4 regions of the Photobacterium kasasachensis genome follow, and region 1 is predicted to be linked to each of the others. Evidence: predicted binding sites of a transcription regulator. Region 1 holds the regulator's gene; each other region holds the start of a gene.
The links. Region 1 encodes PurR, which represses purine synthesis genes. Its sites were predicted from a motif close to TNANGNAAACGTTTNCNTNA; they were not measured.
Positions count from the first base shown of each region.

Region 1 (5,872 bases):
GTTGAGTGAAATGTAAACGGTTTGGCTCTTTTGTTGTTTGGCCATACTCGGCACTTCAGGCTGTTGTAACAATATATAGCCGGATGCGATAAGCGGCATGACAGCCAAGGCCATTGTTTTGCCGATATGGTAGTTGCGATACCAGTATTTTCTGGAGCGTATTTTCAGCAATATGCCCCAAAGCAGCAATATGACATTAAAGCCAATCGTCAGCGACAGGGTGTCATCAAGTGCGTCTATTGGTGCCAGTTGTCGGGTAACCATAAACAAGGCAGCAGCGGGTGGAAATAAGCTAATGATCACCAAGGCACGCATAAGCTTGGGCCACTTGCAAAACTTGTCTTTGAACATCTGGTCTGCTTGTCCAGGAAAAGGCTTGGAACAGTGCATGACAACCTCCTGCTAGAATGACAGCCCAATTCTACTAATGACAATATTGATGAAAAGGATATTGATGCTTTTATGAACAGCTTTGTGAGAGGTATCAATATTTGACGTTATATGACAAAAAATTGTCATTAGGGGGAGCAAAAAAGTGGTAATAAAATAATTATGCATAAGTGGCTATGCGTATATTTTTATTTCTATTAGTTGGATATGCTGAAAATAGCAAATAAAAAAAGAGGTGCTTAGCACCTCTTTTTATAAATATCTATTAGGTTGTTTACGGTAATTCAGAAAGAAGTTCTGAACGACGCTGCTTAGTAATTACCGACCAATGCTGGCCGCTAACTGCACCCTCAAGGGCCCATAGCAACTCGATATTTACCGACTCTTGATGGGTTTGCTGCAATGCTTTATAGGCATTGAGCGCACCGGCTTCAAAGAGCTCTTCAACTGTCGTAATACCGGCCTTTTTCAGCATACGTTCGTTAGCTAAACGTAGGTTCGGTAAATCTTTTATACGACTAGGACCTGATTTGCTTTTGGTTTCTTTATCCTGTTTAGCGGCAGTAAAGGAACGCTTTGCTTGGCAAAGAATTTTTCCAGGTTCATCCCACCATTCCTGCGGAATAGCGTAATGCTTGGTCACAACAGGGAACCCGCGTTTTTTATAAACGTAAGGAGTTAAACCTGCCTGCTTAAATTCTTCTTCATTGTCGGCATTAGCTCGGAGGTGCAACTTATCGTTTACCACAAGTGCAAACATGGTTTCACCCGCGAATATACCAAAACCGCCAAACATCGAGCGAGATTTTACATTCTCGAAACAATTGAATAATCGTAGTGATTCTTTAAGTACTGGTTTGTCCATGCTTCTTCTCGGTGAAAAATATCTTGAGTCACCTAACAACAGAGCGAGGATTTCAGATTAGCAAATTTCACAAAAAAGTTATGTCAGGAAAATGTCAGGATTCATGACATCACTTATTGCTAGATCCATCGGCAACCCCGCTACCATAAGCAACTTAGTTATTGATAAACTAACCACTTTTAGGCCGGAAGCTTTGCGTCCCATCCTTTCGGATGGTTTGCCTTGTTCGTGACTTTTTAAGAATATCTCAGATAATATTTTTGAACTTGCTCCCATTCTGAAAAGTGTGATCTTGCTTCAAGTAATAGATCCCGGTTATGGGATGAGAGCAGCATAAATGCCTTAAAATATTTACAGCAAAAAAAGAGTTAATGACAAAAAAAAACCGATATCAGATATCGGTTTTTTTGAAGGGGCGGGAGATGCCATTTACGCGTTCAGGTCTTTTACTGATTTGCGTACAACAAGCTCCGGTGCCATCTCAAAGATACGTCGTTCGTGCTCTTTATCTTTAACGCGTTCCATCAGGATTTCAATCGCTGTTTTACCCAATCGACGCTTAGGCTGGTGGATTGTGGTAAGAGGTGGCGAGAAATAAGGAGCCAGATCGATGTTGTCGTAACCGATGATAGAGATATCATCAGGAACCCGTATACCCGCCTGCTCAAAGGTACTGATCAGCGCCATTGCCATAATATCATTGAAGCAGAAAATCGCTGTTGGGCGATCTTCCATGGCAATGAATTTGTTAGCGGCAATAACAGCAGATTCACACTCGAAGTCACCTTCAAGTAGCCAGTTTTCATTGACATCAAGCTTGGCTTCGTCCATTGCTTTATAGAAGCCCTTCAGACGCTCACGACATGTTGATTTATCCGGGTGGCCAGACAAGCAGCCAATGTGGGTATGACCGTGTTCAATGAAGTATTTTGTCGCAACATAACCACCGAGCTCGGCGTTGTCCTGGATTTTGTCTGTGTGCGGGCTTTCCGGACCCCAATCCATGATCACCATAGGCAGATCTTTCTTGCGCTCAAGTAGTTCGAGGAGTTTTTCGTCAAGATCAGAGCACATGACCAGCAGGCCATCAACACGCTTTTCTGCCAGCATGCGCAGGTAATCGCGTTGTTTTTCAAGGTTGCCTTCGGTATTACATAAGATCAGCGTATAGCCTTCACCATAGCAATACTCTTCCACACCATGTACAACCTCGGCAAAGAAAGGGTTAGTCGATTTGGTAACCAGCATACCGATAGTACGGGTAGTATTGCACTTGAGGCTTCGTGCAACAGCACTTGGTGCGTAATTTAATTCATCTACAGCCGCTAATACTTTTTTCTGTGTTGCTTCCGCAACAAAGCGTGTTTTGTTGATCACGTGAGATACTGTTGTCGTTGATACACCAGCCATACGTGCAACATCTTTAATCGTTGCCATATTTATTCTTCTAATAATTTAAGATCAGAGGTCAGAACCGACCGTTTCATAATCACTTGTAATCAATAGTACCAAACAGAGTAATTATCTGACTGCATTAGATAATTAGTCTGTTTGGTACAGCGTCTAAAACGCCAAAAAGCCGCTTCATTCACGAGCGGCTTTGTTCTCTTGCCTTACGGGGCGTTTCATTGTGTAATCGCTTGCGTTCACATTCTACTGAGTGTAGCGCACAGTGCAACGTTTCTGTATCCCAACCTTGAAATTCTTGATAGATATCAACAAACTCAATGCGATTTTACACCAATTAGATGCATATCCGATTCAGATAGCTTCCGAGTAGACTGTAGCTATACCAGAAGATATGACTACCGGATAATTATCTGTCGGATGTGCTGTGATGTGCACAGGCCAGCTGTAAACTCTGCTGATCGTTTCACTGGTTAGGGCTTGCCAGGGGGAGCCATCTGCCTGGATTCTCCCCTCATTGATGATGACCAGGCGATCAGCATACTGCGCAGCCAAATTGAGATCGTGGATAACAACAATAACTGCGGCTCCGGTGCGAGCCAACTCACGAGCTACCTGAAGTGTTCGGTGCTGATGGGCAAGATCAAGCGCCGAGGTGGGTTCGTCGAGCATTAGTATACATTGTTTACCCGCCTGACTGAGCTGGGTGAGTACACGTGCAAAATGTACCCGTTGCTTTTCCCCCCCTGAAAGGGTGGGGTAGAGCCGATCTTTTAGCGAGAGCACATCGACAACCTGCATCTTCTCCCGGGCAATTTGCTGGGTTTCAGCATTCGGGATTTGAAGGGGGATGCAGCCGAGCTCCACTACTTCTTGTGCAGTAAAAGCGAAAGTTAAATTACTGTGTTGTGGTAGGACACCCAGATGCTTGGCAAGATGTTCTGGTTTAAATTCAGCCCGCGGCTTGTCGAAGAATTCGATGTCTCCCCCTGCATCAACTTCGCCGCACAGGACTTTGAGTAGCGTACTCTTGCCCGCGCCATTTGGGCCCAATAGCGCCGTCAGCTCACCACTGGCAATTGTGATGTTGAAGTCATCCAGTAATGTTTTTCCGCCTAGGGACAGGTGCAAGCCCTTGGCTTCGATAGCAGCTTGAGGGTTATTCGGTGAAACCTTCATGACATTTTCCCCTTTTGTCTGATAAGGAGGAGAATAAAGAATGGTGCGCCGAGAATCGCGGAGATGATCCCGACAGGTAATTCAGCCGGAGTGGCGACAACTCTTGCCAGCATATCAGCAATAAGCAGGATCAGGGCACCGAGTAGCGCCGATAGCGGCAGCAGGGTTTTGTGGTTTGGCCCAGTAAGCATTCTGCAAAGGTGCGGAATGATGAGGCCGATAAATCCGATGACGCCGGTTAACGAGACGGTGACACCGACGCCGGCGGCACAGAGCAAAATAAGCAGCCGCTTTAGCCTCTGTACATTCACGCCCATATGCCTGGCTTCGCCTTCCCCTAACAGAAAGGCGTTTAGCGCATTGGCATGGCGGTCAAAAGCCAGAAGCAATACAGCAAGCGTGACAAAGGCGAGGGTAATGCCCGGCCAGGTGGCACCAGCCAGCGAGCCCATCGACCACAGTGATAAGTCACGGAGCGCCTGATCGTCGGCAAAGTAATTCATAAGTCCAAGCCCGGCTCCGGATAACGCACCAATAGCGACACCTGCCAACAGCATAATTGTCACAGAGGTGCCGCTTTTATCGGTACCAAGCCGATAAACCAGATAGGTACTGGCTGCGCCGCCAATAAAGGCGAACACCGGCACGGTTCCCATGGTGAGTAGCAGCGGAAATGATGTCGCTAGAGGTGCAAAGATAACAATGGCAAGTGCTGCGCCAAGGCTTGCCCCCCCTGAAACACCAATAATACCGGGGTCTGCCAGAGGGTTGCGGAAAAGCCCTTGCATAACTGCACCGCAGAGCGCAAGTATACTGCCGATCGCGATACAGAGCAGGGTGCGCGGAAGGCGGATTTTATGGATCACGATCTCAATATGTGTCGGGAGCTCTGTTTGCCATGGCAATAGTGCCTTGAGGCTTTCTGAAAAGCTGATCGCCATCGGCCCGACCACAATTGAGGTAACGATAGCAGCAGCGAGTAGCAAAAAGCCTAACGGGAAAACAACGCTGACAGGCATTCGTTGGAGCCGTAGTATTCTTGAGTGCATAAATAGCCGTAGAAAATTTCAGGATCAGTGGTTATAGAAAACGTTATTAAGGCGCTCAGCTTCGCTCAGGCTTTTTAGGCCCAGACCGCCAATAAGTGCCGTACCATCAATGGTGGCCAGTGCTTTGTTTTGACCTGCTGGTGTCGCTGCCAGTAGCGGCATCTTTTTAAGCAGTTCTTCGGCACTGCCAATACTGCTGAGTGTGCGTGAGCTAATCAGAATAATGTCAGGTTGCATTTCCACCATGGCTTCGGTCGAGATCGGTTTGTATGACTCTACCGCACTGGCTGCAGGATTGATTGCCCCGGCAAGTCGAATGACGGTATCAGCAGTGGTATTACGTCCGGCAACGTTAGCGGGACGTCCGTCATGGATCATCAGGAATAGAACTTTTTTGCGTTCATTTTGGTCTGCTAGATTTGCATTGATAGTTGCTACCTGCTGTTTTACGACAGCTTGCAGCTGGTTGGCTTCAGCTTTTTTGTCGGTTAACCGGGCGATTTCATCAATGCGAATCAATAGATCATCGACGGTTTCTCCTGAGTTAAGAATATCGACTTCAATACCGGCTTGCTGGATCAAATCCAAGGTTGTCTTGGGTCCCATTTCGTTTGAGCCTAAAAGCCGGGTCGGATTGAGTGCAATTAAACTTTCAGCTGACAACTGGCGGTGATAACCCAGAGTCGGTACAGAGCTGTCGACCATAGATTTGCTGGTAATGTCGACCGCAACAAGCTGCTCTTGTGCGTCCAGGGCATAGATGAGTTCAGTAATGGCAGCACCGGCACTGATGATTCGTTCATTGGCCCAGACCGAACAGGTTGCGAAAAGTAATGTAGTAGCCAGAGCGATACGCTTCATGAGTTGTCCTCTTCCATTAATAATTGGGTAGCTTTTATGTCATGCTGTTGAAGAAAGGCGAGTAACTTAAGCATGTTCTCAACTGAGCCTGCCTTGTCGGCGCCGATAACAACCGGTTTGT
Region 1 covers NZ_JAKJSH010000012.1:146,653-152,524, forward strand. The annotation lists gene L4D19_RS17620 (hypothetical protein) at 1-390, opposite strand, end outside; gene L4D19_RS17625 (TfoX/Sxy family DNA transformation protein) at 665-1,255, opposite strand; cyclic di-GMP riboswitch class I at 1,383-1,487, opposite strand; gene purR (HTH-type transcriptional repressor PurR) at 1,685-2,692, opposite strand; gene L4D19_RS17635 (heme ABC transporter ATP-binding protein) at 3,017-3,841, opposite strand; gene L4D19_RS17640 (FecCD family ABC transporter permease) at 3,838-4,890, opposite strand; gene L4D19_RS17645 (heme/hemin ABC transporter substrate-binding protein) at 4,915-5,751, opposite strand; gene L4D19_RS17650 (ExbD/TolR family protein) at 5,748-5,872, opposite strand, start outside.

Region 2 (5,872 bases), on a different contig from region 1:
ATTCTTCAACACTACTTGTTGCCAGCGAGCCTGTGTAGCTGACAGTTGGATGTCTCCGCTGAAGCTTCCCCATGATTGAGGCTGGCTGTGCCAGTGATCCAGTTGTAGCTGGGCTTCTTTCAGGGTCAGTTCAGGGGTAGCGAGATCGACATCGGTGAGTGCCAGACGGTTGGTTCGGATTGCCGGCAAGTTGGGTAGCGGTGTTTCCGGCGACAGGCGAAGCCCTGCGACCAAAATTGAATCAAACGCCCAGCCGGGAGATAGCAGCTCGGTGGGGGTGAGCCACAGATCCACCTGTTCGGCGTGAAAAGAAGGCTCCTGTCCCAAGCTTAAATTAGGTTGTTCTATCGTAAGGCGCCAGGGCTCGGTAATGGTGTAGTGAATGTGGCGCGCGTCGAACGCATAGGGGCTGAGGGTGTTGATGCCGTAGCGGATAATCGCCGTTGTGTACTGGGTGTGCAGCAGGGTGAGCAATATCGTCAGGGCAAGCAGCAACAAGACGATAAAGGTAGCAATAAGTTTCCCGACTAGACGCATTGAACCCTCCTATGGTTACGCTCAGATTGACGGAAAAATGTGCGTACTGCAAGTCGGAGATATCAGTAATTTTCAGGTGGTTACTTTAGTCCAGATAAAAAACAAGCCCCTCGAAAGAGGGGCTTGAGGTGTCGGGCACTAGCCCTGGATTAGTCTAGCTGCGGGCCGGCGGCAACCAATGCTGCGCCTTCGTCATTATCAGTGTACTTGTCGAAGTTATTGATAAAGCGCTCGGCCAGATCTTTCGCCTTGCTCTCCCACTGAAGTGGATCAGTGTAGGTATCGCGAGGGTCAAGGATTGCCGGATCAACACCTGGCAGTGCAGTCGGTACTTCCAGGTTGAAGATTGGCACATGCTTGGTTTCGGCCGTATCGATAGAACCGTCAAGGATAGCATCGATAATACCGCGGGTATCCTGAATCGAGATACGCTTGCCAGTACCGTTCCAGCCAGTGTTGACCAGGTATGCTTCGGCGCCAGCGGCTTCCATACGCTTAACCAGTACTTCGGCATACTTGGTTGGATGCAGCGTCAGGAAGGCATTACCGAAACAGGCCGAGAAGGTTGGCGTCGGCTCGGTGATACCACGCTCAGTACCAGCCAGCTTGGCTGTAAAGCCAGACAGGAAGTGGTACTTGGTTTGCTCCGGAGTCAGCTTGGATACCGGAGGCAGTACCCCGAATGCATCCGCAGACAGGAAGATCACCTTGTTGGCATGGCCGCCTTTAGACACCGGCTTGACGATATTTTCAATGTGGTAGATCGGGTAAGAAACGCGCGTATTTTCCGTCTTCGAGTTGTCATCGAAGTCGATTGCACCATCGGCACGAACGGTAACGTTCTCTAGCAGGGCATCACGGCGGATCGCATTGTAGATGTCTGGCTCAGCTTCTTTAGACAGGTTGATAGTTTTCGCGTAGCAGCCGCCTTCGAAGTTGAATACGCCGTTGTCATCCCAGCCGTGCTCGTCATCACCGATCAGGGCGCGCTTAGGATCGGTAGACAGGGTTGTTTTACCGGTACCAGACAGGCCGAAGAAGACAGCAACATCGCCATTTTCACCCATGTTGGCAGAGCAGTGCATAGAAGCGATGTCTTTCAGCGGCAGGAAGTAGTTCATCATGGCGAACATACCTTTCTTCATTTCGCCGCCGTACCAGGTACCGCCAATCAGCTGCATTTTCTCGGTCAGGTTGAAAACAGTAAAGTTTTCAGAATTCATTTCGTGCTCTTCCCATTTCTGGTTTGTGCACTTCGCTCCGTTCATGACAACGAAGTCAGGCTCGAAACTTTCCAGCTCTTCCTCGCTTGGGCGGATAAACATGTTTTTCACGAAGTGTGCCTGCCAGGCAACTTCGGTGATAACACGGATGCATAGTCGGGTATCAGGGTTGGCACCACAGAAACCGTCAATCACAAACAGGCGTTTGCCAGAAAGCTGACCGGTGACAAGTTCTTTCAGATCGTTCCACGCTTCCAGACCAATGCTCTTATTATCGTTCTTGCCTTGGTCTGCCCACCATAGGGTATCTTTGGTGGTGTCATCTTTGACTATGAATTTATCTTTTGGCGAGCGGCCAGTGAAAATACCTGTGTCAACAGAAACGGCGCCCAGCTCTGTTACGATACCTCTTTCATATCCTTCCAGCTCTGGTTTGGTCTCCTCTTCGAACAGAACTTCGTAAGACGGGTTACGAACTATTTCTGTAACATTTTTGATACCGTATTTAGATAGATCCATATTTTTTGCAACCTTTTTTTCGACGTTCATGACAGTCATAGGTGCTCCTTGGGTAAGATGTTGTTTAACTGTTGACCATGCTAGCAACCCTAAAGGGGTAATTCAGGGAGGTTTATCAAAAATTAACCATTGAAAAGTTACGACTAAGTAAAAGTTATAGGGAAATTGTAGGTGTGTATTTTACAGTGATGTGAAACGTTTGCGCTAGCTCCCAAAATTAATATTTCTCTTGAAAAAAGCGGGAGTTAGCGTGTTATTGAATTTCAGTTGAGCGGGAAAAAGTGTGCTTCAGTTAAAAAAAAAGCCGGAATAAATCCGGCTCTTGTAACTAACTTTCAGAGTTAATGCGAGATGATAATTAATGCACCTGATTGCTTTTGCTTTCTGGTGAGTTATCGAACAGTGCTGCTACGTCAATGCTGTCAAAGTCATAGCTGGTGCCGCAGTAGTCACAGTGCAGTGATACCTTGCCTTCCTCGGCAACAATGCGATCGACTTCGCTACGCTCAATCGAGCAGATCGCCGAGGCGCTACGCTCGCGAGAACAGCCGCAGTGGAACGCCACTTCTTGCGGCTCGAACAACTGGACAGTTTCCTGGTGGTAAAGGCGGTAAAGGACGTCCTGGGCCTCAAGTGTGAACAGCTCTTCGTTCTTCACGGTTTCGGTCAATTGTTCCAGGTGCTTGAAGTCTTCGTCGCTGCCCTGGCCGTCAGGAAGAACCTGCAACAGCATGCCAGCCGCTTTTGGCTGGCCTTCAACCTCACCGGTACGCAGCCAGATGCGAGTTTTCAATTGCTCCGAGCTTTCGAAGTAGCCTTCCAGGCAGTGTGCCAGGCTGTCACCTTCCAGGCCGACAACGCCCTGGTAGCGTTCACCCTTGTTCGGTGTGATGGTAATGACCAGATGGCCCTTGCCCATAAGATCATGAATATTGCCGGTTGCCGGAACGTCACCATCCCAGCGCGCCACGCCACGCAGTTTCTGATCGTGATCACCGTTGATCACAGCCAGCTTCACCGGGCCGTCGCCCTGAAGCTGGACGGTAATAGAGCCTTCGAACTTCAGCGTTGCGGTTAGCAGGCTGGTGGCGACAAGCAGTTCACCCAGCAGTGTCTGGACCGGAGCCGGGTATTCCTTGCTGGAAATGATTTGCTGATATGTCTCGTTCAGCTGAACAAGTTCACCACGTACAGATACACCGTCAAACAGGTAACGGTACAGACTATCGTTTGTCATCTTTTATATACTCCAGCAGGTAAAATTTAGTTACTGCTCTTAAACTTAATTATATTGCGTCGCTGCTTTTTATCAGGACGCTTGTCAGGGCTCGGGCTGCCGAAGGCATTGAGCTTGCGCATTTGGGCATGCTGTTCACGCTGTTTGATACTTTCAGCGGTTTCCTGGTAAAGCGTTTGTGCTTCGGGAGCGCCCCGGCGGTTGTCGGACAGTTTGGTTATGATGATGGTTTTTTCATCGCTGCCCTGTCTCAGGCGAATTTCCGCCCCGACCTCGACTAATTTGCTTGGCTTGGAGCGCTGGCCGTTATAGTGCACTTTGCCGCCGTCAATCATGTTACGGGCGATTGAGCGGGTTTTGTAAAACCGGGCGGCCCACAGCCATTTATCGAGGCGTACCTGGAGGGTGCCGGAATCTGGTGATTGCTGTCCCATAACGTGCTCCTTACCCACAACGGGCGCTAAAAATACCACAATGCAATAACAGCGTCAGCTCTACTAAATGGTGATATGAGATCGTATTTTCAACAGCAAATGGAGAATAAATCGCTCATAATAGCTAGTCTATTGAAACTAGATGTATTTTTTCCGTGATTTGTTTTGGTATATTGAACCTTTTTGAGAGCAAATTACTGCCGTTTTCTTCACTAACGGGTATTCTATTGATAGCCGACCGATAATTCATCGGCATTATTAATCCCAAGGATAATGGATTTCAACATGGTTGCAGCAAATTGGTTGGGAACGCTTCAGACTAAGCGCCCGATGTCAGTCACGACACTCACCCGGATTTTAACCTGGCTGTTGGTCGTGCTGCTGGCATGGATTTTGGGACGTCTGGTGTGGTCGGTTATCCAGCCAGCAACGGCTCCCTCCCAGTGGCAGGCGCAAACTGTTTCTGTCTCGTCAGCGAACCGCTCGGGGTTTCAGGTGTCTGATGTATTGGGAATGAATCTGTTTGGCCGTTATCAGCAAAATGCGCCGGTAGTCAAAAAAGAGCCGGTAAAACAGGATGCGCCGCAAACACGTCTTAATCTGACTCTGGTTGGAGTAGTGGCAAGCTCTAACCCGCAAACCAGCCTGGCGGTTATTACCAATCGTGGCAAACAAAATACGTACGGGCTGAACGAAGCGATCGAGGGAACTCGGGCGACGTTGCAGGCCGTTTACGCTGATCGGGTGATCATTCGAAACAGTGGCCGGGACGAAACCCTGATGCTTGACGGGATAAAATTTAGCAAAAGCCAGCCACGCCAGGTTTCGGTGAAACCGGCACCCAAATCCTCGGCCCCTTCTTCTCAGCTGGGCAGAATCAAGCAGGAGATCCTCGAAAAACCGCAGACCCTGTTTAGCTATATTCGTCTTTCGCAAGTCAAGCGGGACGGGGAGCTGGCAGGTTACCGGGTCAATCCGGGTAAAGAGCGGGCGCTATTCGATGCGGTAGGGCTGAAGGCCAACGATCTGGCTGTGAGCCTCAACGGTAACGATCTGACGGATCCCGCTGTTATGGCGAAGCTTTGGACGGAGCTATCACAGGCAACTGATTTTACTTTGACAGTAGAACGTGAAGGCCAGTTACACGATATTTATATTGAGTTGCGCTAGTGGCTGACAGGCAACAACGCGACATAAAGCAGGAGTTTTTTGTGAAAAAATGGATGGGTAAACGCGCCCTGTTGCTGGCCGGGAGTTTGTTGTGCAGTTCCGCACTGGCAAATGACTTTAGTGCCAGCTTCAAAGGAACCGATATTCAGGAATTCATTAATATTGTTGGGCGCAATCTGCAGAAAACGATCATTGTTGACCCTGCTGTTCGCGGTCAGGTAAATGTTCGCAGTTATGATTTGCTGAATGACGAGCAGTATTATCAGTTTTTCCTCAATGTACTGGAAGTCTACGGTTTTGCCGTTGTCGAAATGGATAACGGGGTGCTGAAGGTCATTCGTGACAAGGATGCGAAGATTTCAGCCATTCCTGTGGTCGGTAGCAAAGATCAGATCAAGGGCGATCAGGTGGTCACTCGTGTCATTGCCGTTCGCAATGTCTCGGTCCGGGAGCTGTCTCCGCTGCTTCGTCAGCTTAATGACAATGCCGGTGCGGGTAACGTGGTGCATTATGACCCGGCCAATATCATTATGATCACCGGCCGTGCGGCAGTAGTAAATCGCCTGGCCGAAATCATCGAGCGTGTTGACCGTGCCGGTGACAAAGAGATTGATGTGGTTGAGTTAAACAACGCCTCGGCCGCGGAAATGGTGCGTATTGTTGATGCACTCAATAAGTCTGCTGATTCCAAATCAACCCCGCAGTTCCTGCAGCCGAAATTGGTCGCCGACGAGCGAACCAATGCGGTATTG
Region 2 covers NZ_JAKJSH010000022.1:19,387-25,258, reverse strand. The annotation lists gene L4D19_RS24490 (AsmA family protein) at 1-537, opposite strand, end outside; gene pckA (phosphoenolpyruvate carboxykinase (ATP)) at 687-2,318, opposite strand; gene hslO (Hsp33 family molecular chaperone HslO) at 2,638-3,516, opposite strand; gene hslR (ribosome-associated heat shock protein Hsp15) at 3,543-3,950, opposite strand; gene gspC (type II secretion system protein GspC) at 4,236-5,120, shown strand; gene gspD (type II secretion system secretin GspD) at 5,162-5,872, shown strand, end outside.
Region 2: pckA (phosphoenolpyruvate carboxykinase (ATP)) is a predicted target of PurR. The motif match lies at 2,467-2,486, and genes of this name have one in related genera.

Region 3 (5,872 bases), on a different contig from region 1:
CTGCAACTGCCACAAAATCCCAGACTATCTGATATTTATTGGATTGACTATCGCTTCCGCTTGCCTTGTGCCGTTCTAGCAACTTATTTAGGCGATATCTCAGTACCAAGGTGCTATATAAATACGCTTTTAGTCATCATCAAATGTAATCATTACAACAAAATCAACCAGAGATCACAAAAGCAGCAAGACTTTGTTGCAAATGATAACTTAAGCAAAAAGCAGATAGGCAAACGATTACACCCGTGCTAGCATTGCGCGATTTTTTTTTCAGACAGGGTGGAAAAGTATAATGATGCAGGTACTACAAGGTGCACAGATGCTATTCGTTGCATTTGGTGCGTTGGTTCTGGTTCCGTTGCTTACGGGGTTAGATCCTAGTGTTGCGCTCTTCGGCGCAGGTATTGGTACCCTCCTCTTTCAAGTCATCACCAAACGTTCCGTTCCTATCTTCCTTGCTTCCTCTTTTGCTTTTATTGCTCCTATTATGTACGGCGTCCAGACCTGGGGCGTTCCCGGTACGATGGGCGGCCTGATGATGGCTGGGGTTATCTATGTCTGCATGGGCGCGGTCATCAAAGTCCGCGGGGTAGGTATTATTCATAAACTCCTTCCGCCTGTTGTTGTCGGACCTGTGATTATGGTTATCGGCCTGGGTCTGGCACCTGTAGCTGTCAACATGGCTTTGGGCAAAACCGGGGACGGTGCCGTTCAGCTCATTGACGGTAATGCAGCACTGTGGATTTCAAGTATCTCTCTGCTGGTAACCATCGCACTGAGCGTTTTCGCCAAAGGATTCCTGAAGCTGATCCCTATCATGGGAGGGATTGTCGCCGGTTACTGCGTGAGCCTTGGATTTGGTGTTGTCGACTTTACTCCGGTTGCTCAGGCAAGCTGGCTGGCTCTGCCAAACTTCACTTTCCCGGAGTTCAATATCAACGCCATTCTCTTTATGATCCCGGTCGCCATCGCCCCGGCGGTAGAGCACGTCGGTGATATGCTGGCTATCTCCAACGTAACCGGTAAGGACTACCTGAAAAAGCCCGGCCTGCACCGCACAATGGCTGGTGACGGGGTTGCGACCATTGCAGCCTCTATGTTTGGCGCGCCACCGAATACCACCTACTCAGAAGTGACCGGTGCGGTGATGCTGACCAAGGCATTTAACCCTGTGATTATGACCTGGGCTGCGGTAACTGCACTGGTACTGGCATTCGTTGGCAAGCTAGGTTCTGCACTGCAGACAATCCCGGTTCCTGTCATGGGCGGTATCATGATCCTGCTGTTCGGTTCAATTGCCACAGTCGGCCTGAACACATTGATCAAAAACAATGTTGACCTGCACAAAGCCCGCAACCTGGTGATCGTCGCTGTCACGCTGGTCTTCGGCATTGGTGGTATGGCATTTGGCATCGGCGAGTTCAGCCTGCAGGGAGTCAGCCTGTGCGGCATCGTAGCTATCTTGCTGAATCTGGTTCTGCCGGACGACCTGGGGGAAAACCATGTGGTCGATAATGCTCAGATAGAAGACACAGCCAACTAACATGCGCTGCTGACAATATCCAATCATGAAAAAGCGCCGGTGGTTATCAACCATCGGCGCTTTTTTACAGCAGTTGCTCACTGCCCGGCAGGTACAAAAAAACCGGACATCAGTCCGGTTTCAGCGTTAGGGCATAAAATTATTTGGTGCCGAAGATTTTGTCACCCGCATCGCCCAGACCAGGAACGATGTAGCCCTTGTCATTCAGCTTCTCATCGATTGCAGCTGTGAACAGCTCAACGTCTGGGTGAGCTTTTTTCAGAGCTTCAATACCTTCAGGAGCCGCAACCAGAACCAGTACTTTGAACTGCTTACAGCCCTGCTCTTTCAGCAGATCCAGTGTGGCAATCATTGAGCCACCAGTAGCCAGCATAGGATCGACAACCAGTGCAATACGCTCATCAATGTTTGATGCCAGCTTGTTGAAGTAAGGAACCGGCTCAAGGGTTTCTTCATCACGGTAAATACCGACCACGCTGATACGTGCGCTAGGTACATGCTCAAGAACACCGTCCATCATACCCAGGCCAGCACGCAGAATTGGCACAACAGTTACCTTTTTACCTTTAATTTGGTCAATTTCAACTGGACCATTCCAGCCTTCAATGGTAACTTTTTCTGTTTCGAAGTCTGAAGTCGCTTCATACGTCAGCAAGCTGCCTACTTCCGTTGCTAGCTCACGAAAACGCTTAGTGCTGATGTCGCCTTCGCGCATAAGACCGATCTTATGTTTTACCAGTGGGTGTTTAACCTCAACGACTTTCATTTCTGACTCCTAAGCAAACAAAATTTAAAAAAATCGCATTATTATACACTAGACCATGAGTGCTCTGATAGGGGTTGATGTTTCGTTTGCTTAGGAAATAGCCACTGAGATTTATTGACGCAAACGTTTCCCTTTCCGCCCTGACTGCTGTTATCATACCCCCGCTTTTTTACTTTAATGCGGTGAGGGATCTCTTGTGAGCGGCAATAACTCTTCTCTTAGTTACAAAGATGCAGGTGTTGATATCGATGCGGGAAATGCATTGGTTGATCGTATTAAAGGGGTGGTAAAACGCACCCACCGTCCCGAGGTCATGGGCGGTATTGGTGGCTTCGGCGCGCTCTGCTCGCTACCGACCAAGTATAAAGAGCCGGTATTGGTTTCCGGAACCGACGGTGTGGGCACCAAGCTTCGCTTGGCGATGGATCTGAACAAGCATGACACAATCGGTATCGATTTGGTGGCCATGTGCGTCAACGATCTGATTGTGCAAGGGGGAGAGCCGCTGTTCTTCCTGGACTATTATGCGACTGGCAAGCTTGAGGTCGATACCGCAGCAGCCGTTGTTGCGGGGATCGGCGAAGGTTGTATCCAGTCTGGCTGTGCCCTAATTGGTGGTGAAACCGCGGAAATGCCGGGGATGTACCACGGCGAAGACTATGATGTCGCGGGCTTCTGTGTCGGTGTCGTCGAAAAGGCCGATATCATTGACGGCAGCAAAGTCAAAGCCGGCGATGCACTTATCGCTGTGGGCTCAAGCGGTCCGCACTCTAACGGCTTCTCCCTGATCCGCAAGATCATTGAAGTCTCTCAGGCCGACCTAAGCAAAGAGCTTAATGGCAAACCACTGGCCGATCACTTGCTTGAGCCAACAAAGATCTACGTTAAATCCACGCTGAAGATGATGGAAAGCTGTAATATTCACGCTATTTCTCATATCACAGGTGGTGGTTTCTGGGAAAATATCCCTCGCGTATTGCCAGCAGGCACGAAAGCCGTTGTTGACGGCAAGAGCTGGGAATGGCCTGCCATCTTCAACTGGCTGCAAGAAGCCGGCAACGTTGAAACCTACGAAATGTACCGTACCTTCAACTGTGGCGTCGGCCTGGTTATTGCCCTGCCACAGGCACAGGCCGAGCAGGCTATCGACATCCTGAAAGCCGAAGGCGAAAACGCCTGGCTTCTGGGTGAAATTGCTGATGCCGAAGCCGGTGAAGAGCAGGTGGAGATTAAATAAGACGATGAAAAGCATCGTAGTTCTGATTTCCGGGAGCGGCTCGAACCTTCAGGCGATGATTGATGCCTGTGACAGCGGCATCATTCAAAATGCACGCATTGCCGCTGTGGTATCAAACAAGGCTGATGCCTATGGCCTGGAACGGGCCCGTCAGGCGGGTATTGATACCGTACACCTCGTAGCCAGTGACTACAGTGACCGTGAAACGTATGACCGGGCTCTGGCAGAGCACATTGATGCTTTCCAGCCAGATTTGGTCATACTAGCCGGGTTCATGCGTATTTTGAGCCATGAGTTTGTCCGTCACTACCAGGGCCGGATGCTCAATGTACACCCTTCGCTGCTGCCGAAGTACACCGGCTTGCATACCCATCAGCGGGCCATTGATGCAGGTGACAAGGAGCACGGCACCAGTGTGCATTTTGTTACCGAAGAGTTAGACGGTGGTCCGGTGATCCTTCAGGCCAAGGTGCCTATCTTTGACACTGATACAGCTGAAGAGGTCATGGCTCGGGTCCAGGAGCAGGAGCACCGTATATATCCGCTGGTAGCCAACTGGTTCTTGCAAGGCAGGGTCTGTATGGCTGAAGACAAAGCTGTTTTTGACGGACTCCCTCTGCCGCCGCATGGCTATGCCGCGGAAGAGTAGTCGATACAGCATAAAACCATAGCGATAAAAAACGCGACCTTGTGGTCGCGTTTTTGATTTAGCAAACAGATGACTAAAACAACAATGTCTACAACGTTCGGTTATGGATCAACTCACCGTAGTGGAATACGCTAAATTCACCCGGCTGCATTTTGTGCCAGCTCTCGTCATTAGTCAGCGGTTGAGTGGCAATCACCGTAACCACATCATTTGGCGTAGTTTCCATCTGAAAGTCGATAGTGACATCTTCGTCAATCAAAGAGGCCTGGCCAAACGGTGCCCTGCGCGTGATCCAATGCAGATTATTGGTGCAATATGTCAGTACGCACTCGCCATTGCTAAGCAGCATATTATAGACACCCAGCTCCCTGAGGCGATCACAGCACACCGCGACATAGTCGTAAACCGCGACCATATCTTCCGGAAGATCAGGAAACTTGGCCTCCAGCTGGTTGAGCAGCCAGCAGAAGGCTATCTCACTGTCGGTATCGCCAACAGGCCTGAAGCGTCCGGTATCTAGCTTTTCATAGCCTGTTAGCTGGCCATTGTGAGCAAATGTCCAATAGCGCCCCCATAGCTCCCGGGTAAACGGGTGAGTATTTTCGAGGCTGACACCACCACGGTTGGCCTGACGGATATGGCTAACGACGGCACAGCTTTTTATCGGATACTCCTGCACCAGTTCAGCAATTCGCGACCGGCAGCTCGGGTTGGGATCTTTAAAGGTACGAAATCCCCGCCCTTCATAGAAGGTGATCCCCCAGCCGTCCCTGTGAGGGCCGGTCTTTCCGCCTCGCTGCATCAGGCCGGTAAAGCTAAAACAAATATCGGTTGGCACATTGGCACTCATGCCAAGCAATTCACACATAGTCCTTTATGCCCTCTCTGCAGGATTGAGACATGTCTAACAATAACTGAAATTAGCTCGAAGCCATCTCTTTCTCAACCAGCATAATTAAAATGTGGATAATTTTAATATGCACTTCCTGAATTCGGTCAGCAAATCCGAAATGCGGCACACGGATCTCCACATCAGCCAAGCCTGCCATCTTGCCGCCGTCTTTACCGGTCAGGGCAATGGTTTTCATGCCTTTGGCCTTGGCGGCATCAATCGCTTTAAGAATATTGCCAGAATTGCCCGAGGTCGACAGACCGAACAGGACATCGCCCTTCGCACCGACAGCTTCCAGGTAGCGAGAGAACACATAGTCGTAGCCGAAATCATTGCTCACGCAAGAAAGGTGGCTAGGATCTGAAATCGCAATACCCGGGTAACCCGGACGGTTTTCACGGTAGCGTCCTGTCAGTTCCTCGGCAAAGTGCATCGCATCACAGTGTGAGCCACCGTTACCGCAAGACAGTACCTTGCCGCCCTGCTTAAAGGACTCGGCCAGTACTTTGGCAGCAGCTTCGATATCTGCAATGTTTTTTTCATCGCTTAAAAAGCGGTTCAATACTTCAGCAGCTTCATTGAGTTCTGCACGGATCAAATCTTGGTACATAGACTAATCTCGGGTTATTCATACAATATTATCGCCTAGCCGGAGCCCTCCGGCTAAGCACTTATACGCCTTAGCTTGCAGTGTACAAAGAAACGGCCGAAGGTGTCGACTCCTGAGACAGCACATTGTGACGGTTTATGGCCAAATGCTCACGTAATAGCTGCGCAGATGGGTA
Region 3 covers NZ_JAKJSH010000031.1:13,928-19,799, reverse strand. The annotation lists gene L4D19_RS27820 (uracil-xanthine permease family protein) at 293-1,543, shown strand; gene upp (uracil phosphoribosyltransferase) at 1,683-2,309, opposite strand; gene purM (phosphoribosylformylglycinamidine cyclo-ligase) at 2,506-3,546, shown strand; gene purN (phosphoribosylglycinamide formyltransferase) at 3,551-4,195, shown strand; gene L4D19_RS27800 (class II glutamine amidotransferase) at 4,284-5,063, opposite strand; gene lpcA (D-sedoheptulose 7-phosphate isomerase) at 5,116-5,697, opposite strand; gene dauA (C4-dicarboxylic acid transporter DauA) at 5,768-5,872, opposite strand, start outside.
Region 3: purM (phosphoribosylformylglycinamidine cyclo-ligase) is a predicted target of PurR. The motif match lies at 2,425-2,444, and genes of this name have one in related genera.

Region 4 (5,872 bases), on a different contig from region 1:
ACACCGAACTTAGAAACAAACTCTTCAGTTAGCTCAGGTAGTTCCTGCGCTTCAACTTTGTGTAGTTTGATTACGAAAGACGCCGCTTTACCTTTTAGGTTCTCAGCGTGGTATTCTTCAGGGAAAGTCACTTCTACAGTGAACTCGTCGCCCGCTTTCTTACCAACGATACCGTCTTCGAAACCTGGGATCATACGGCCCTGGCCCATTGCAAGAGCGAAGCCTTCTGCTTTACCGCCTTCGAATTCTTCGCCTTCTACAGAACCGGTGAAGTCGATTGTTACGCGGCTGTCTGCAACTGCTGCTTCTTCAACTTCAGACCAAGTTGCCTGCTGCTTGCGTAGCGTATCCAGCATAGTCTCAACGTCTTCGTCTTTAACTTCTACTGCTGGCTTTTCAACAGTGATCTTGTCTAGACCCGCTAGTTCGATCTCTGGGAATACTTCGAAAGACGCTTTGAATACTAGATCTTTACCTTCAGCGATTTCAACTGGAGTGAAAGTAGGCGCGCCTGCTGGGTTGATTTTTTCTTTAACAATTGCTTCGATGTAGTGACGCTGCATCACTTCACCAAGGATGTCTTGACGAACTGAAGCGCCAAACATACGAGCAACCATTTTCAACGGAGCTTTACCTGGACGGAAACCATCGAAACGACGATTCTTAGCAATTTTCTTCAGTTCAGCTGTTACTGCATCTTCAATGTTAGCAGCAGGAACTGTGATAGTTAGATGGCGTTCTAGGCCTTCAGTGGTTTCAACGGTAACTTGCATTTTATTTAACCTCAAAACTTACTCAGCATTCTCTGAGTGATGTTGCCGATCAGTCATATGCTGACGGTGGCATCCTTTCGTGTTATGGCTTACGACAAGGCAAAAACCATAACGCCTTAATTCTGATAATTTCTGTATCTATTTGGCCTTAAAGCCACGAAGCCAGAAATTAAAACGCGGTATTATAGCGAGCTGAAGCGCTGTCGTCGAGACGAGTCAGCCCAACCGCAATCAAACCTTTCACACAAGATAGGGGCAAAAAATCCATTTTCAAGGAGAAACTGTAAAAATCTCCCTACCTTTTCTGTTTTTTTGACAAAGAATTGGAATATCAGCGCCAAATGCCTCATGAATGCCGATTTTATGTTCAGGCTGGAGCACTACTAAGTGGCCCCTTCAAATGAAATGATCAAAAAGATTCTAAATAAGCAACAACGAGCACAATAGGTGCAAACCATCAGAGATATCATGTGAGTTAGCACTAACAGAAAAGGATATCGATATGAAAAGGAATAAAGCGAAGGTCATTGCTTCCTGGCACCCATCAAACCCAAGAGAAATAGCTGCACTACAAGCACTATTGATTCAGGAGATTGGCGGACAACCTGCACACCACCAAGGCGGCACAGGAAAAACCGGTAACAATTCCGGGCGAGTCATCCGATAGTGATACATCAGTAATGCGCAGTAAAAGATTCTCAGACAAAGAGTGAACTTACTAAATCGGAACGCGAGGAGATAAATCAAGAAAGGAAATGGCGCGCCCTGCAGGATTCGAACCTGCGACCACATGCTTAGAAGGCACGTGCTCTATCCAACTGAGCTAAGGGCGCATCATGATATGTAACGATAAGTTACGGGACGGGATTATACGTCCCCTGACTGTCACGTCAACGCTTTTTCTCCGAATTTCGCCTCCCTTCCGACCAAGTGCTCAAAGTAACAACAATTTGTATTAATTTCAGTAATTAACTACCTTTATTGCAGCTCTCAACACGCCTCTAGCAAAAAGCCTATTCAATTACACGCCTAAGTCCGTCGATTTTGCTTCAACCATGTGTTTGTGAAATAAAGGCATGTTTATTGCGTAAAAAGGAATAAGGCAAACGTTTGCGCTGTGGATCTTAGTCACATTCTTTGCGACAATGTGAAAGCTCCGTTAACTACAGCCCAAAGGATAATCATGGCCGCTCAAATTATTGATGGAAAACTCATCTCCCAGACCGTTCGACAAGAAGTTGCTGCCCGTGTTAAAGCACGAGTGGATGCGGGTTTGCGTGCCCCTGGTTTAGCCGTTGTGCTTGTTGGACAGGATCCGGCATCGCAAATTTATGTCGGCAGTAAGCGTAAAGCCTGTGATGAAGTCGGCTTTATTTCTAAATCATTTGACCTGCCGGCTGCAACATCCGAGACTGAGCTGCTGGCTCTGATCGATGAACTCAATAATGATAAAGAAATCGACGGCATCCTAGTTCAGTTACCTTTGCCTGCTGGTATAGATACCACCAAGGTCATTGAGCAAATCGATCCGGATAAAGATGTTGATGGCTTCCACCCGTACAATGTCGGCCGTCTGTGTCAGCGTATTCCTAAGCTCCGCTCCTGCACCCCCAAAGGCGTAATGACATTGCTTGAACGATACAACATCGCCGTTCGTGGTAAGCACGCCGTTATTGTCGGTGCATCCAACATTGTCGGCCGTCCGATGACCCTTGAGCTGCTGCTTGCAGGCGCCACAACAACAACCTGCCACCGCTTTACCAAAAACTTGGAGCAGCATGTTCGCCAGGCCGATATCCTGATTATCGCCGTCGGCAAACCTAACTTTATTCCGGGCGAGTGGATCAAAGAAGGCGCAACCATCATAGATGTCGGTATCAACCGACTAGACAGCGGCAAACTAGTCGGTGATGTTGAATACGATATCGCCCGTGAGAAAGCCCGCCACATTACTCCGGTCCCAGGAGGTGTCGGCCCAATGACAGTAGCCACATTGATTGAAAATACCCTGCTCGCCTGTGAGCAGTATCATTCGGACTAAGGGTCTAGGAAAAGTTTCGAGATACGTTAGTTAAATATAAAGAAAAGCGAGAGATGTAAACCTCTCGCTTTTTGAGTCTAGAACCTGTTTGTCCTGAAAATCGCTACTTAGAGCGTTTTGGCTACGTCTTTCAGATAAGCTTTAAAATCTTCACCAAGAGCTTCATGACGAAGACCATACTCAACAAACGCCTGCATGTAGCCTAGCTTGCTTCCGCAATCATGGCTCTTTCCCGACATATGAAAAGCATTGACTTGCTTGGTTTCCATCAGCATATCAATGGCATCAGTCAACTGAATTTCATCACCGGCACCAACAGGCGTTCTTTCAAGCAGGCCCCAAATTTCTGCCGGCAATACATAGCGGCCGACGATTGCCAGGTTTGACGGTGCTTCTTCCTGATCCGGCTTTTCAACAACTTTGGTCATTGGCGCAGATTCACCCGGGTTCAGCTCAGAACCATTGATATCAGCCACACCATAGCTCGACACCTCTGACATTGGCACCGGCTCAACCATGACCTGGCTCACCTCGGTCTCATTAAATGCCGATACCATCGCTGCCATATTTTCCTTGCGCAGATCGCTGGCCGCATCATCCAAAATAACATCAGGCAAAACAACGGCAAACGGCTCGTCTCCCACCAGCGGATGGGCACAAAGGACAGCATGGCCCAGACCTTTTGCCTGTCCCTGACGGACATGCATAATCGTGACATCTTTAGGACAAATGCTCTGTACTTCATCAAGCAACTGACGCTTAACACGCTTTTCAAGCGTTGCTTCCAGCTCAAAAGAAGTATCAAAATGGTTCTCAATCGAGTTTTTTGATGAGTGAGTAACCAGCACAATCTCTTTGATACCAGCCGCCACACACTCATTCACTACATATTGGATCAGCGGCTTGTCGACGATTGGCAGCATTTCTTTCGGGATCGCCTTGGTCGCAGGCAACATACGCGTACCGAGACCGGCGACAGGGATCACCGCTTTACGAACAGGGGAGGTATTAGACATTCTTAATTCCATTAATCAATAATCGGGCAAACTATAACAAACTGTGGTTAAACTATCGACACTGTCTCTGGCAGTAAACACTGCCAGTTATTTCTTCACAATATCTTCATTTTGAACACTAACTTTCACCGGCTTACCCAGCAGGTTAATCAGCATAAACGAACGTTTCTCGCCATCAGGCTCCTGGTAAATGGCTTCAATACCCTTGAACTGCCCCTGGGTCAACTTCAGGCTTTCACCTGGCTGAGGTAAACTTGACAGTTTCACCTGATGCTCTTCACTGTCTTCGTTCATCATCAAACCGTAGATCAAGTCCGGCTGAACGGTCTGGGGCTTAGCACCCTGGCGAATAAAGCTAGCCACTCCGCGTGTTGAGCGGATGGTGGTATAGCTGATCTCTTCCGGGTCGAAATAAACAAACATATAACCCGGAAACAGAGGTTCGGAACATTCCGTTCGCTTGCCCCTGACAATTTTTTGCACTGTCACCTGAGGGTAGTAACACTCAACACCTTGACGATCAAGATTGATCACTGCGCGCTCCTGCTCGCTACGCTTACAATATAGGAGGTACCAATCTTTCATAATTCTCTTAGCCTAATTCACGCCAACTGAAACACTCCCTAAATTATAAGTACTGATAAACAAAGAACAACTTATTCCAAAGCGGTTGATTTCACATCAAATCCTCTCCTCAAGCCCGTGATAATTGTAACAACCATTAAAAACACAAAAATGCAACATTAAGCACCAACAATAAAGTAAAAATTAAAACAACCCACCAACCCAAAGAGAAAAGGCCAAATAAAACACCAAACAAGCTGTGTAAATCTGAGATTTCATTTTTGACCAAATCATATGCAACCACTGACAAATCAAAGGTTTACATTGTTTTTCATTTGTTCTGCAAATGTGAAAATTTGCAGTTTAAAAGTTTGTGCTTTATAAAAAGAGCCGAATTTGCAATCACACATACAATTCAACACAGAGAATAATTATGAGCAATCTGAGAAGTGGTACATTGCTTGGCCACCCTAAAGGTTTGTTTCTACTGTTTGGTACAGAACTATGGGAACGATTTTCTTACTATGCCATGCGCGCGATTTTGGTACTTTATCTGACAGATAAAACCATCAACGGTGGCCTTGGCTGGTCGACTCAAGACGCACTCAACCTCTACGGCATCTACACCGGTCTCGTCTACATCACTCCTCTAATTGGTGGATGGATTGCCGATAACTTCCTAGGCCAGCGCCGCTCCATCATTATTGGTGGTATCCTGATGGCTCTCGGCCAATTCACCCTGGCACTACCAAATAGCATGGTCGACCCGCACTCAGTGACTGCTTTCTACCTGGGTCTGGGCCTGCTGATCATTGGTAACGGTATGTTCAAGCCGAACATTTCAACCATGGTAGGTGACCTGTACGAAGAAGGTGATAACCGTCGTGATGGCGCTTTCACTATCTTCTACATGGGTATCAACCTTGGCTCACTACTCGCAGGTATTATTGCAGGTGCTGCTTCAGCTGCGTACGGCTGGAAGGCAGGCTTCCTGACTGCCGGTATCGGTATGGTTATCAGCCTGATTACTCAGATGGTATTTGCTGAGCGCCTGCTGGGTAATATCGGTAAAGAACCTGCTGCCAAGCGTGCTGCCGCGATGAACAAATCCGGTAAACAAGAGCCGCTAACCAAGCAAGAACGCGATCGCATGAAAGTTATCATGATCATGGGTCTGTTCGTGGTTATTTTCTGGGCTGGCTTCGAACAAGCCGGTGGTCTGATGAACATCTTCTCTCAGCAGTATACTGACCGTATGATTGGTAGCTTTGAAGTACCAGCAGCATGGTTCCAGTCTCTGAACCCGTTCTTTGTAATCACGCTTGCTCCGATCATCGCTTCTATCTGGGTGAAAATGGGCCCTAAAGAGCCAAGCTCACCAATTAAATTTGCGATGGGCCTTTTCTTCCTCGCGGTGGGTTTCCTATGCATGATCGGTGCGGTTATGCAGCAAGGTGGCGATCTTACTGTTAAGACAT
Region 4 covers NZ_JAKJSH010000008.1:318,736-324,607, reverse strand. The annotation lists gene tig (trigger factor) at 1-773, opposite strand, end outside; gene L4D19_RS13345 (hypothetical protein) at 1,276-1,440, shown strand; tRNA gene L4D19_RS13340 (tRNA-Arg) at 1,530-1,606, opposite strand; gene folD (bifunctional methylenetetrahydrofolate dehydrogenase/methenyltetrahydrofolate cyclohydrolase FolD) at 1,957-2,814, shown strand; gene galU (UTP--glucose-1-phosphate uridylyltransferase GalU) at 2,922-3,830, opposite strand; gene rfaH (transcription/translation regulatory transformer protein RfaH) at 3,918-4,415, opposite strand; gene L4D19_RS13320 (peptide MFS transporter) at 4,828-5,872, shown strand, end outside.
Region 4: folD (bifunctional methylenetetrahydrofolate dehydrogenase/methenyltetrahydrofolate cyclohydrolase FolD) is a predicted target of PurR. The motif match lies at 1,872-1,891, and genes of this name have one in related genera.